3 regions of the Saccharomonospora xinjiangensis XJ-54 genome follow, and region 2 is predicted to be linked to each of the others. Evidence: predicted binding sites of a transcription regulator. Region 2 holds the regulator's gene; each other region holds the start of a gene.
The links. The regulator LexA, encoded in region 2, represses DNA repair genes until DNA is damaged. The targets are predictions, from matches to a motif close to CGAACACGTGTTCG.
Positions count from the first base shown of each region.

Region 1: ruvC (crossover junction endodeoxyribonuclease RuvC) is a predicted target of LexA. The motif match lies at 1,331-1,344, and genes of this name have one in related genera.
Region 3: SACXIDRAFT_RS05710 (DNA gyrase/topoisomerase IV subunit B) is a predicted target of LexA. The motif match lies at 1,215-1,228, and genes of this name have one in related genera.

Region 1 covers NZ_JH636049.1:484,164-487,438, reverse strand. Annotated here, with positions in the region: gene SACXIDRAFT_RS01715 (YebC/PmpR family DNA-binding transcriptional regulator) at 1-462, shown strand, start outside; gene SACXIDRAFT_RS01710 (DUF4262 domain-containing protein) at 555-1,094, shown strand; gene ruvC (crossover junction endodeoxyribonuclease RuvC) at 1,363-1,959, shown strand; gene ruvA (Holliday junction branch migration protein RuvA) at 1,956-2,558, shown strand; gene ruvB (Holliday junction branch migration DNA helicase RuvB) at 2,581-3,275, shown strand, end outside.
Region 2 covers NZ_JH636049.1:3,714,016-3,717,290, forward strand. Annotated here, with positions in the region: gene hflX (GTPase HflX) at 1-179, shown strand, start outside; gene SACXIDRAFT_RS16870 (hypothetical protein) at 195-1,331, shown strand; gene lexA (transcriptional repressor LexA) at 1,445-2,185, opposite strand; gene nrdR (transcriptional regulator NrdR) at 3,143-3,275, shown strand, end outside.
Region 3 covers NZ_JH636049.1:1,374,702-1,377,976, reverse strand. Annotated here, with positions in the region: gene SACXIDRAFT_RS05715 (DNA polymerase IV) at 101-1,141, shown strand; gene SACXIDRAFT_RS05710 (DNA gyrase/topoisomerase IV subunit B) at 1,286-3,275, shown strand, end outside.

The sequences.
Region 1 (3,275 bases), 3.2 Mb from region 2:
GCGGTGCTCATCGAGTGCCTGACCGACAACAAGAACAGGGCGGCGTCCGAGGTGCGTACCGCGCTGACCCGCAACGGCGGCTCGCTGGCCGACCCCGGTTCGGTGGCGTACCTGTTCAACCGCAAGGGCGTCGTCCTCATGCCCAAGAACGACCTCTCCGAGGACGACGTGCTGATGGCGGTACTCGACGCGGGCGCGGAGGAGGTCAACGATCTCGGCGAGAACTACGAGATCATCTCCGAGGCCGGTGACATGGTCGCCGTGCGGACGGCGTTGCAGGAGGCGGGCTACGACTACGAGTCGGCCGACATGAACTTCCTGCCTTCGGTCAACGTGCCGCTGGACGCCGACAACGCACGGAAGGTCTTCCGGCTGATCGAGGCACTGGAGGACTGCGACGACGTGCAGAACGTCTACTCCAACTTCGACGTCAGCGACGAGGTACTCGCCGAGGTCGGCTGAACCGGACCGTGGGAGGCGGGACACGGCGGGTGCTGGACGGCGCGGGAGACGCGCGGCATGCCTGTCGTGTCCGTGCCCGGTGATGCGGCACAATGTCGGCCGTGACTGCGGACACCGTCATCGACAACGACCACGAACCGGATTCTGACCAGCGCCTGAGGGAGTGGATCGTCGCGCAGGCGGAGCAACGCGGTAACGCGGTGGTCGCCGTGCCTGCCGACGAACGCGGTGCGGGATACGCCTTCACGGTCTGTGCGTGGGCCATGCACGGTATTCCGGAGGCGGTCGTGGTCGGGCTTCCCCAGGAGATGGCGACGGTGCTGCTGGACGCCTATGTGGACCGTGCCGCGACGGGGGAGAGGTTCACTCACGGCGGGCTCTACGACGACTTCTTCGACGGCGTGCCCGTGACGTTCGAGAAGGTGGCACAGGGGCACTATCCGGAGTTCTTCGGCAGTGCGTTCCTCGTCTATCCCGAGGGAGACTTCCCCGCGGTGCAGATCATCGTTCCGACGCCGGACGGGTTCTGGCCGTGGAGCGAGGGCGCACCCGAGGGGTTCGCGCAATGGCAGCCGGTGCTCACGGTGAGCGGGGAACCGGAGAACTGGACGCCCGGCGTCAACGGCCCCTGAATCCACATCGGACTCCCGCCGTGTCCGCACCTCTCGCGCGGGCGTCGGCACTTCCCGCGCCGTGTCCGCACTTCTCGCACGCGTGTTGGCACCTCCCGCGCGTGTTTGCGCCGTGCGGTGCCAACGCCCGTACATAGACTGCGGACACGGAACGGGGCGTCTCGCGTGGGACGACGCCGGGGGCGGCGGCGTGTTCTCCTGCGGAGCGGACGGGGTGGGACGGTAGCCTTCGACATCGAACTGATGTTCGCGGGAAAGGACTGACCTCGTGCGCGTGCTGGGTGTTGACCCCGGGTTGACCCGGTGCGGCCTCGGGGTCGTGGACGGCGGGCTGGGCCGGTCCGTGTCCTGCGTGGCCGTGGACGTGGTGCGAACCCCTGTCGATGCCGCCCTCCCGCGACGGCTGTTGCAGGTCAGCGAGGCGGTGGACGCCTGGCTCGACACCCACACCCCGGAGGTCGTGGCGATCGAGCGGGTCTTCAGCCAGCACAACGTCCGCACCGTCATGGGCACGGCCCAGGTCAGCGGCGTGGTGGCGGTCTGCGCGGCCCGGCGGAACCTCCCCGTCGCGTTTCACACGCCGAGCGAGGTGAAGGCCGCGGTGACGGGTTCGGGCCGTGCCGACAAGGCGCAGGTGACCACGATGGTGACCCGGCTCCTGCGGTTGGCGAAGGCGCCGAGCCCCGCGGACGCCGCCGACGCGCTCGCCCTCGCGATCTGTCACTTGTGGAGGGAGCCGATGCGGGCCCGGCTGGCTGAGGCCGAGGCGAAGGCGGCGGAGCTGGCCCGCACCCACAGAGCAAGGCTGGCCGAGGCGGCGGCACGGCGGCGTGACGACAGGACAGGGACGGGATTGACATCATGATCTCCTCGGTACGCGGTGAGGTGCTGTCGGTGGGGCTCGATCACGCGGTGATCGAGGTCGGCGGCGTGGGATTCGCCGTCCAGGCGGTTCCCGCCACGCTCGCGACGCTTCGCAGGGGCACGGAGGCGCACCTCCACACGACACTCGTGGTGCGGGAGGACGCGCTGACCCTGTTCGGGTTCGCCGACGCGGACTCCCGGGAACTGTTCGGGCTGCTCCAGACGGTGTCGGGCATCGGTCCCCGGCTCGCGCTCGCGGCGCTCGCGGTGCTGGAGCCCGAGAAACTGCGGCTCGCGTTGTCGGACGGCAACATCACGATGCTCACCCAGGTGCCCGGCATCGGCCGCAAGGGCGCGGAACGGCTGATCATCGAACTGCGCGACAAGGTATCCGCGCCGTTGTCCGGCGGCGATGGGCAGGTGGAGTCGCGCGCGGCGGGTAACGCGGTGCGCGCGGACGTGGTCGAGGCGCTGGTGGGCCTCGGCTTCACGGCGAAACAGGCGGAACAGGCCGTGGACAGGGTGGCGACGCCCGACGCGCCCGGCGACACGTCCCGGATGCTGAGGGCGGCTCTGGCCGTGCTCGGCAGGAAGAAGTGAGGCCAGCGGCGTGCACGACGACATGACCGAGCAGCACTGGGATGCCGACCCTGTCTCGGTCGAGCCTCCGCTGTCGGCGGTGGTTCAGACGGGGGAGCGCGAGGTCGAGACAGCTCTGCGGCCACGGAGACTGTCCGAGTTCGTCGGCCAGCCACGCGTTCGCGAGCAGTTGGAACTGGTGCTGGAGAGCGCGCGCAGGCGCAGGGTCGCTCCCGACCACGTCCTGCTCTCCGGCCCTCCGGGGCTGGGCAAGACGAGCCTTGCCATGATCATCGCCGCGGAACTCGACGCCGCCATCCGCATCACGTCGGGTCCCGCGCTGGAGCGGGCAGGCGATCTCGCCGCGATGCTGTCGAACCTCGCCGAGGGCGACGTGCTGTTCATCGACGAGATCCACCGCATCGCCAGGCCCGCCGAGGAGATGCTGTATCTCGCGATGGAGGATTTCCGCGTTGACGTCGTGGTGGGCAAGGGGCCCGGCGCCACGAGCATCCCGCTGGAGATCCCGCCGTTCACGCTCGTCGGGGCGACGACGCGCTCGGGTGCGCTCACCGGACCGCTGCGCGACCGGTTCGGGTTCACGGGACAGATGGAGTTCTACAGTCCTGCCGAGCTGGAGCAGGTGCTCCGGCGCTCGGCGTCAATTCTCGGCATCGACATCGACGTCGAGGGCAGCGCCGAGATCGCCCGGCGCTCACGAGGGACGCCGCGTATCGC
Region 2 (3,275 bases):
AGACGCTGGTGGAGGTTCTCGTGCCCTACGCGCACGGCGAACTCGTGGCCCGGGCACACGCCGATGGCGAGGTACTGGCGGAGGAGCACAGGCCAGAAGGGACGTTGCTCACGGCGAGGGTGCATGCGGAACTCGCCGCCACTCTCTCGGCGTACGTCACCGACGGGTCGCGAGCCTGACGCTAACGTAGCGGGGTGGCGCGACTCGGTTTGGCGGCGACAGCGGCGCTTTCCACACTGTCCGCGCTCGCGGCGACGCTGCTGTCACCGTCCTTCTCCGGCACGGCAAACGCGGGCACCGCGGACACCGCGCCGAAGGCGGTGTGCTCGGTCGGTGATCCCCGGCTCGCTGAGCTGTCGGGTCTCACGGCCGACTCCGAACACCTCTACGCGGTGGCCGACGGCGGCACCCGGGTCGAGGTTCTCGTCCTCGACGACGACTGTCAGGTGCGGGACGTGCTGACCGCGCCGACCGATCCCTACGACGTGGAAGATCTCGCGCTCGGTCCCGACGCGACGTTGTGGCTCGGCGACACCGGGGACAACCGTCAGGTGCGCGAGACAGTGGCTCTGCACGTCCTGTCGCGCGACGGTACGTCCGCGCTGTATCGCCTCACGTATCCGGACGGCCCGCAGGACGCCGAGGCACTCGTGGTGGACGGCGAGGGAACGCCCTACATCATCACCAAGAGCGCGGTCGGCTCCTCCCGTGTTTACCGGCCCTCCGGTCCGCTGGTGAGCCCGGGGCCGACGCCTCTGGAGGAGGTCGCCACGGTGTCGCTGCTGCCGACGGCGACGCAGGGTGGTCCGCTCGGGGTCGCGGGGAGCGTTCTCATTACCGGCGCCGCGCTGTCGCCGGACGGCAGCGTGGTGGCTCTGCGGACGTACACCGACGCCTATCTCTATCCGGTCACCGGAGGGGACATCGCTGGAGCGTTCGGCCACGAACCCGTGCGCGTCCCTCTGCCCGGTGAGCCGCAGGGTGAGGCCATCGCGTTCACCCCCGACGGAACACTGCTGTCGGCGGGGGAGGGCTCCGGCGAGCCGGTGAGAGCCATTCCGAACGCCACCGCGCTGGCGGACGACCGGGGCAGCGGTGACCGGAGTAGCGCGACGGAGCAGGCGGCGACAGAACAGCGCACCGAGACGATCGAGTCGGCTGACGGCGAACCCGACCTCGACCCCGTCGCTCCGCTCACCATCGCGGTGTGGTCAGCCGCGGCACTCGGCGCCGTGTTCGGTGTGGTGCTGGTGGCCCGCTTCCATCGCCAACGCCGCCAACGCCGCCAACGCCGCCAACGCCGCCAACGCCGCCAACGCCGCCAACGCTGAATCAAGGTGCCGTCAGACCGGCGAGAAAGGCCGGAAGACTCGAGGCCTCGGTTTCCGGCCTTCGCCGACCCGATTCCTCGGCGGGTTTTCCGCTGCCATTCCCCTGGCGGGGTTCACAGCCTTCTCAGGACAGCGACGACCTTTCCGAGGATCGTGGCGTCGTCACCAGGGATCGGGTCGTATGCCTCATTGTGCGGCAGCAACCAGACGTGCCCGTCGTCCTTGCGCTTGAACGTTTTGACGGTCGCTTCGCCCTCGATCATCGCCGCCACGATGTCGCCGTTCTCGGCGGTGGGTTGCTGCCTCACCACGACCCAGTCGCCATCGGTGATCGCGGCACCGATCATCGAGTCGCCGGTGACGCTGAGCAGGAACACGTCCCCTTCGCCGACGATGTCCTTCGGCAGAGGGAAGACGTCTTCGATCGACTCCTCGGCGAGGACAGGGCCTCCCGCCGCGATACGTCCGACTAGCGGTACCAGTGCGGGCCGGGGAACCGTCTCTCCGGCTGCCGTGACGGCCTCACCCTCGCGAGGCGAGGTGCGAGTGGTTCCGCGCTGGCTGTCCATCGCCAGCACACCGACGGCGCGAGGGCGATTCGCGTCGCGCCGGAGATAACCCTTGCGTTGCAGCGCCTTCAACTGGTGGGAAACGGAGGATGTTGACGTGAGCCCGACCGCCTCCCCGATTTCCCTGACACTGGGCGGATATCCGTACCTGTCCACCCAGTCCCTGATCACGTCGAGGACTTTCCGCTGGCGCGGTGTCAGGCTTTCGTCCGGGGTACTGACCGTGCGCGGAAGGGCGGAGACTTCGCCGCCGCTCACGTCGTTGCCCGTTGTCTTGCGTGCCACCGCGATTTGCCTCCCAGTCATGGACCCGACCCGATGTGGGGCCCGTGTACACATCCGGTTACGACGCTAGCCCTCCTCGTCGAGGATTTCAAACATCTGTTCGAGAACATGCCACGTTCGCTCGATTTTTCCTCGGGTCGGTGGTACACATTCGCACGGGCGTTCGATAGAACGAATGTTCGACCGTAGTCGCGTGGGCTTGCCGAGGGTTCCGGTTCCGGTCGCGGGTTCGGCGCAGTCGGGTGGCGGCTCGTGCCGAGCGGTGGCCGCCGAGCGGAGGGATGGTGGTATGGCGCCGATCACGAGACATTCGCGTGTTGCCCGGCATGCTTCTGCTCGCCCGCCGGTCGGCGGTTTTCCCAAAGGCGGGAAAGGGCGGCGGGGGTGCCGAGGGTGCCGGCCCCCGACGCGGCCAGGAGCCGCTCCGAGCCTGCCGGGTGGGCGTGTGCGCGCGGGAGAAGAGGGCGATGAGCGGCAGTCAGGGGGGCCGGGGTGGCCATGGCTCGTGGTCGTGGCGCTCGCCGTCGCGGTCGCGGTCGTCGGTGCGGGCCTCGCCGCCACGGAGCCCCCGCCCGGCGGGCACGGGGGCCGATGTGACGGTTTCCCGGGCGCCGTAGGCTGTGCCGGGTTGCCGGGCGTACTCGCGAACACGGCGGGGCGCGACTCGCGGCCGTCGAAGGGTCACACATGGTAGGTCCGGGATCTCACCCCCGTGAGGGAGGGGGCCCAGTTGCATGCGACAGGGCCGCGGCTTAAGGTCGAACCCCTACATGTAGTAGTTACATCGCTGTAATTGGTCCACAGGTTGGGGTATCATCGCCTTCGGTGCTCGATGACGGTGGTGCTCTGGTCTTCGGTGGAAGACGTGGACGACACTCGGGTGTGGTAGCCCGTCGCGGGCGTCGGTGACGTGTCCGCTTCGCGGAAAGAAGCTGAAGGTTCGGGAGGTGTTCGACTGTGCGGTGCCCGTTCTGCCGCCACGCGGACTCCCGGGTGGTCGATTCGCGCGAGGTGGACGAGGGGCAGGCGATTCGCAGGCGGCGGTCGTGCTCGGCGTGCGGACGCCGGTTCACCACGTCGGAAACGATGG
Region 3 (3,275 bases), 2.3 Mb from region 2:
ACCCGGCCGGGTACCCCGGTGCCCCGCCGTTCTACTCCTCCTCGTCCTCTGTCTCCACGAGACCGTGCCCGGCCTGCCTCGCGGGGCGCATACTGCACAGGTGTCCACACCGGACTGGGTGCTGCATGTGGATCTCGACCAGTTCATCGCAGCGGTCGAGATCGCCCGCCATCCCGAACTGCGCGGAAAACCCGTCGTCGTGGGAGGCGCCGGAGATCCGAGCCTGCGCGGGGTGGTGGCCACCGCTTCCTACGAGGCGAGGGAGTTCGGCGTGCATTCCGGCATGCCGTTGCGAACGGCGGCCCGTCGCTGTCCCGACGCGATCTTCGTCGCGTCCGATCCGCCCGCGTACGAGGAGGTGTCGGAGCGGGTGATGGCCGTGCTGCGCGAGTTCCCCGTGGTGGTCGAGGTGGCGGGGTGGGACGAGGCGTTCCTCGGTGTGTCGGGTGAGCAGGCCCGCGACCCGGAGCGCCTCGCGAACGCCGTCCGCGAGGCGGTGTCGAGGCGCACGGGGTTGTCGTGTGCGGTCGGGATCGGGGACAACAAGCACACGGCCAAACTGGCGACGGGGTTCGCGAAACCCGGCGGGATCTACCGGCTGACCCGGCAGAACTGGACCGACGTCATGGGCGGGCTGCCCACCGACGCGTTGTGGGGGATCGGGTCGAAGACCCGGAACAAGCTCGCCGCTGCCGGTATCACCACCGTCTCCGACCTCGCCGGGGCCGATCCCACCGAACTGGCAGCGGAGTTCGGCCCCACACTCGGGCCCTACTTCCGTGCGCTGGCCCACGGCCTCGGCGACCGGGACGTGACGGCGACGCCGTACGTGTCGAAATCCCGGAGCCGCGAGATCACGTTCCAGCACGACATCAGCGACGCCGAGCGGCTGAGGGAACACCTGGCCAGGCTCGCGGAGCGGGTCGCGGGCGACGTCGCCGAGGAGGGGCGACCGGTCGCGCGGGTCGCCGTGAAGGTCCGTTTCGCACCGTTCGTCACGCGGACACGCAGTGTCACACTGGCATCGCCGACCAACGACGCGGCGGTGCTGGCACAGGCCGCCGCCGACGTGTTCGGACGCTTCACCGTGGACCGTCCCGTGCGGCTTCTCGGTGTGCGAGCCGAGTTCGTCAGGGAATGACGCCGGACACACCGACGTTGCATTACACGCGCGTCGTCTGTGTCGTTACGCTGCACTACGCTGATGCGGCACTCGAACAGTTGACCGAAACTGCTCGACGCACCCGTCACGATTCCGCGTATCACGACCTGGGAGAGCGACCACGTGACTGTCTCTGCTGAGAACCTCTACGGGGCCGACGACCTCACGCACCTCGAAGGTCTCGAAGCGGTGCGCAAGCGGCCGGGTATGTACATCGGGTCCACCGACAGTCGCGGGGTCAACCACCTGTTCACGGAGATCGTGGACAACTCGACGGACGAGGGCGTCGCGGGGCACGCGACGAAGATCGTGGTGACGCTGCACGCAGACGGCAGTGTGGAGGTCGCCGACGACGGGCGTGGCATCCCCACCGACACCCACGGCAAATCGGGTCTCAGCGGTGTGGAACTCGTGCTGACGCGCCTTCACGCGGGCGGCAAGTTCGGCGGCTCCGGGTACAAGACGTCCGGCGGTCTGCACGGTGTCGGCGCCTCGGCGGTGAACGCGCTGTCGCTGCGGTTCGACGTCACGGTGAAGTACGGCGGCAAGGTTCACGAGATGTCGTTCGCCCGTGGTGTGCCGGGAATCTTCGACGGTCCCGGCCCCAAGGCGAAGTTCACCCCGCAGTCCGGGTTGCGTTTCGTGCGGAAGATGAAGCGTGGTGAATCCACCGGCACCACCGTCCGCTACTGGTACGACGCCCGCTACTTCGAACGCGGCGCGCAGCTCGACGTGGACCTCGTGCGCGCGAAGCTGCGCCACACCGCGTTCCTGGTGCCCAGCGTCACGTACGTGCTGCGCACCGCCACCGACTCGGCCATCAACGAGGAGACCTTCCACTACCCCAACGGGCTCGCCGACATGGTGGAGTTTCTCGCGCCCTCTGGTGACCGCGCCGTGTGTGAGACCCAGTTCATCACCGGCGAGGGGACGTACAAGGAGAACGCGGCCGACGCCAACGGAGTCATGCAGTCCAATGTGGAGCGGCGGGCCGAGGTCGAGGTGGCGCTCCGCTGGGGAACCGGCTACGAACGCACCGTCGAGTGCTTCACCAACACCATCCGCAACGTCCACGGTGGAACGCACAGGAAGGGTTTCGAGCGGGGTCTCGTGCGGGCCGTCCACGACGCCATCTCGAAAACCCGTGGGCTGCTCAAGGCCAAGGAGGAGCCGCCCATCCTCGACGACGTGTGCGAGGGACTCACGGCTGTGGTGCATGTGCGCATCCCCGAGCCGCAATTCACGTCGCAGACCAAGGACGAGCTGTCCACCTCGGGTATCACCAAGGTGGTGCAGGGGCTCGTCGAAAAGCACATCAAAGCGTGGGCCGACAACCGCAGGAGCCGCACCGAGGCCAAGACGGTGCTGCAGAAGATCGTGGACGCCTCGCGCGTGCGGCTGACGCAGAAGCAGCAGAAGGACGCGGCACGGCGCAAGACCGCGCTCGAAGGCGCCGCCATGCCGCCGAAGCTCGTGGACTGCCGCAGCACCGGCATCGCCCGCAGTGAACTGTTCCTCGTGGAGGGTGACAGCGCGCTCGGCTCGGCGAGGATGGCGCGCGTGTCGGAGTACCAGGCGCTGCTGCCACTGCGCGGCAAGATCCTCAACGTGCAGAAGGCCAACCTCGGTGAGGCGCTCAAGAACGCCGAGATCGCGTCGATCGTGCAGGTACTCGGAGCGGGGACGGGGCGGACGTTCGACATCTCGACCATGCGCTACGGCCGCGTGATCCTGATGGCCGACGCCGATGTGGACGGCTCCCACATTCGGACGCTGCTGATCACGCTGTTCGCGAGGTACATGCGGCCGGTCATCGCCGAGGGCAGGCTCTACGCGGCCATGCCGCCGCTGCACAAGATCACCACGAAGGGGCGCGACTCCCGGACCTTCTACACCTACACCGAGCGCGAGATGGAGGCGAAGGTCGCCGAGCTGGAACGGTCGGGTAAGCAGGTCGTCAAGCCGGTGCCCCGGTTCAAGGGACTCGGCGAGATGGACGCCGACGAGTTGTGGGAGACCACGATGAACCCGGCGACCCGCTCGGTGCGCCGCATCACCCTCGACGACGCAGACGCCGCCGAGGCCGCGCTGGAGTTGCTCATGGGCGAGAAGG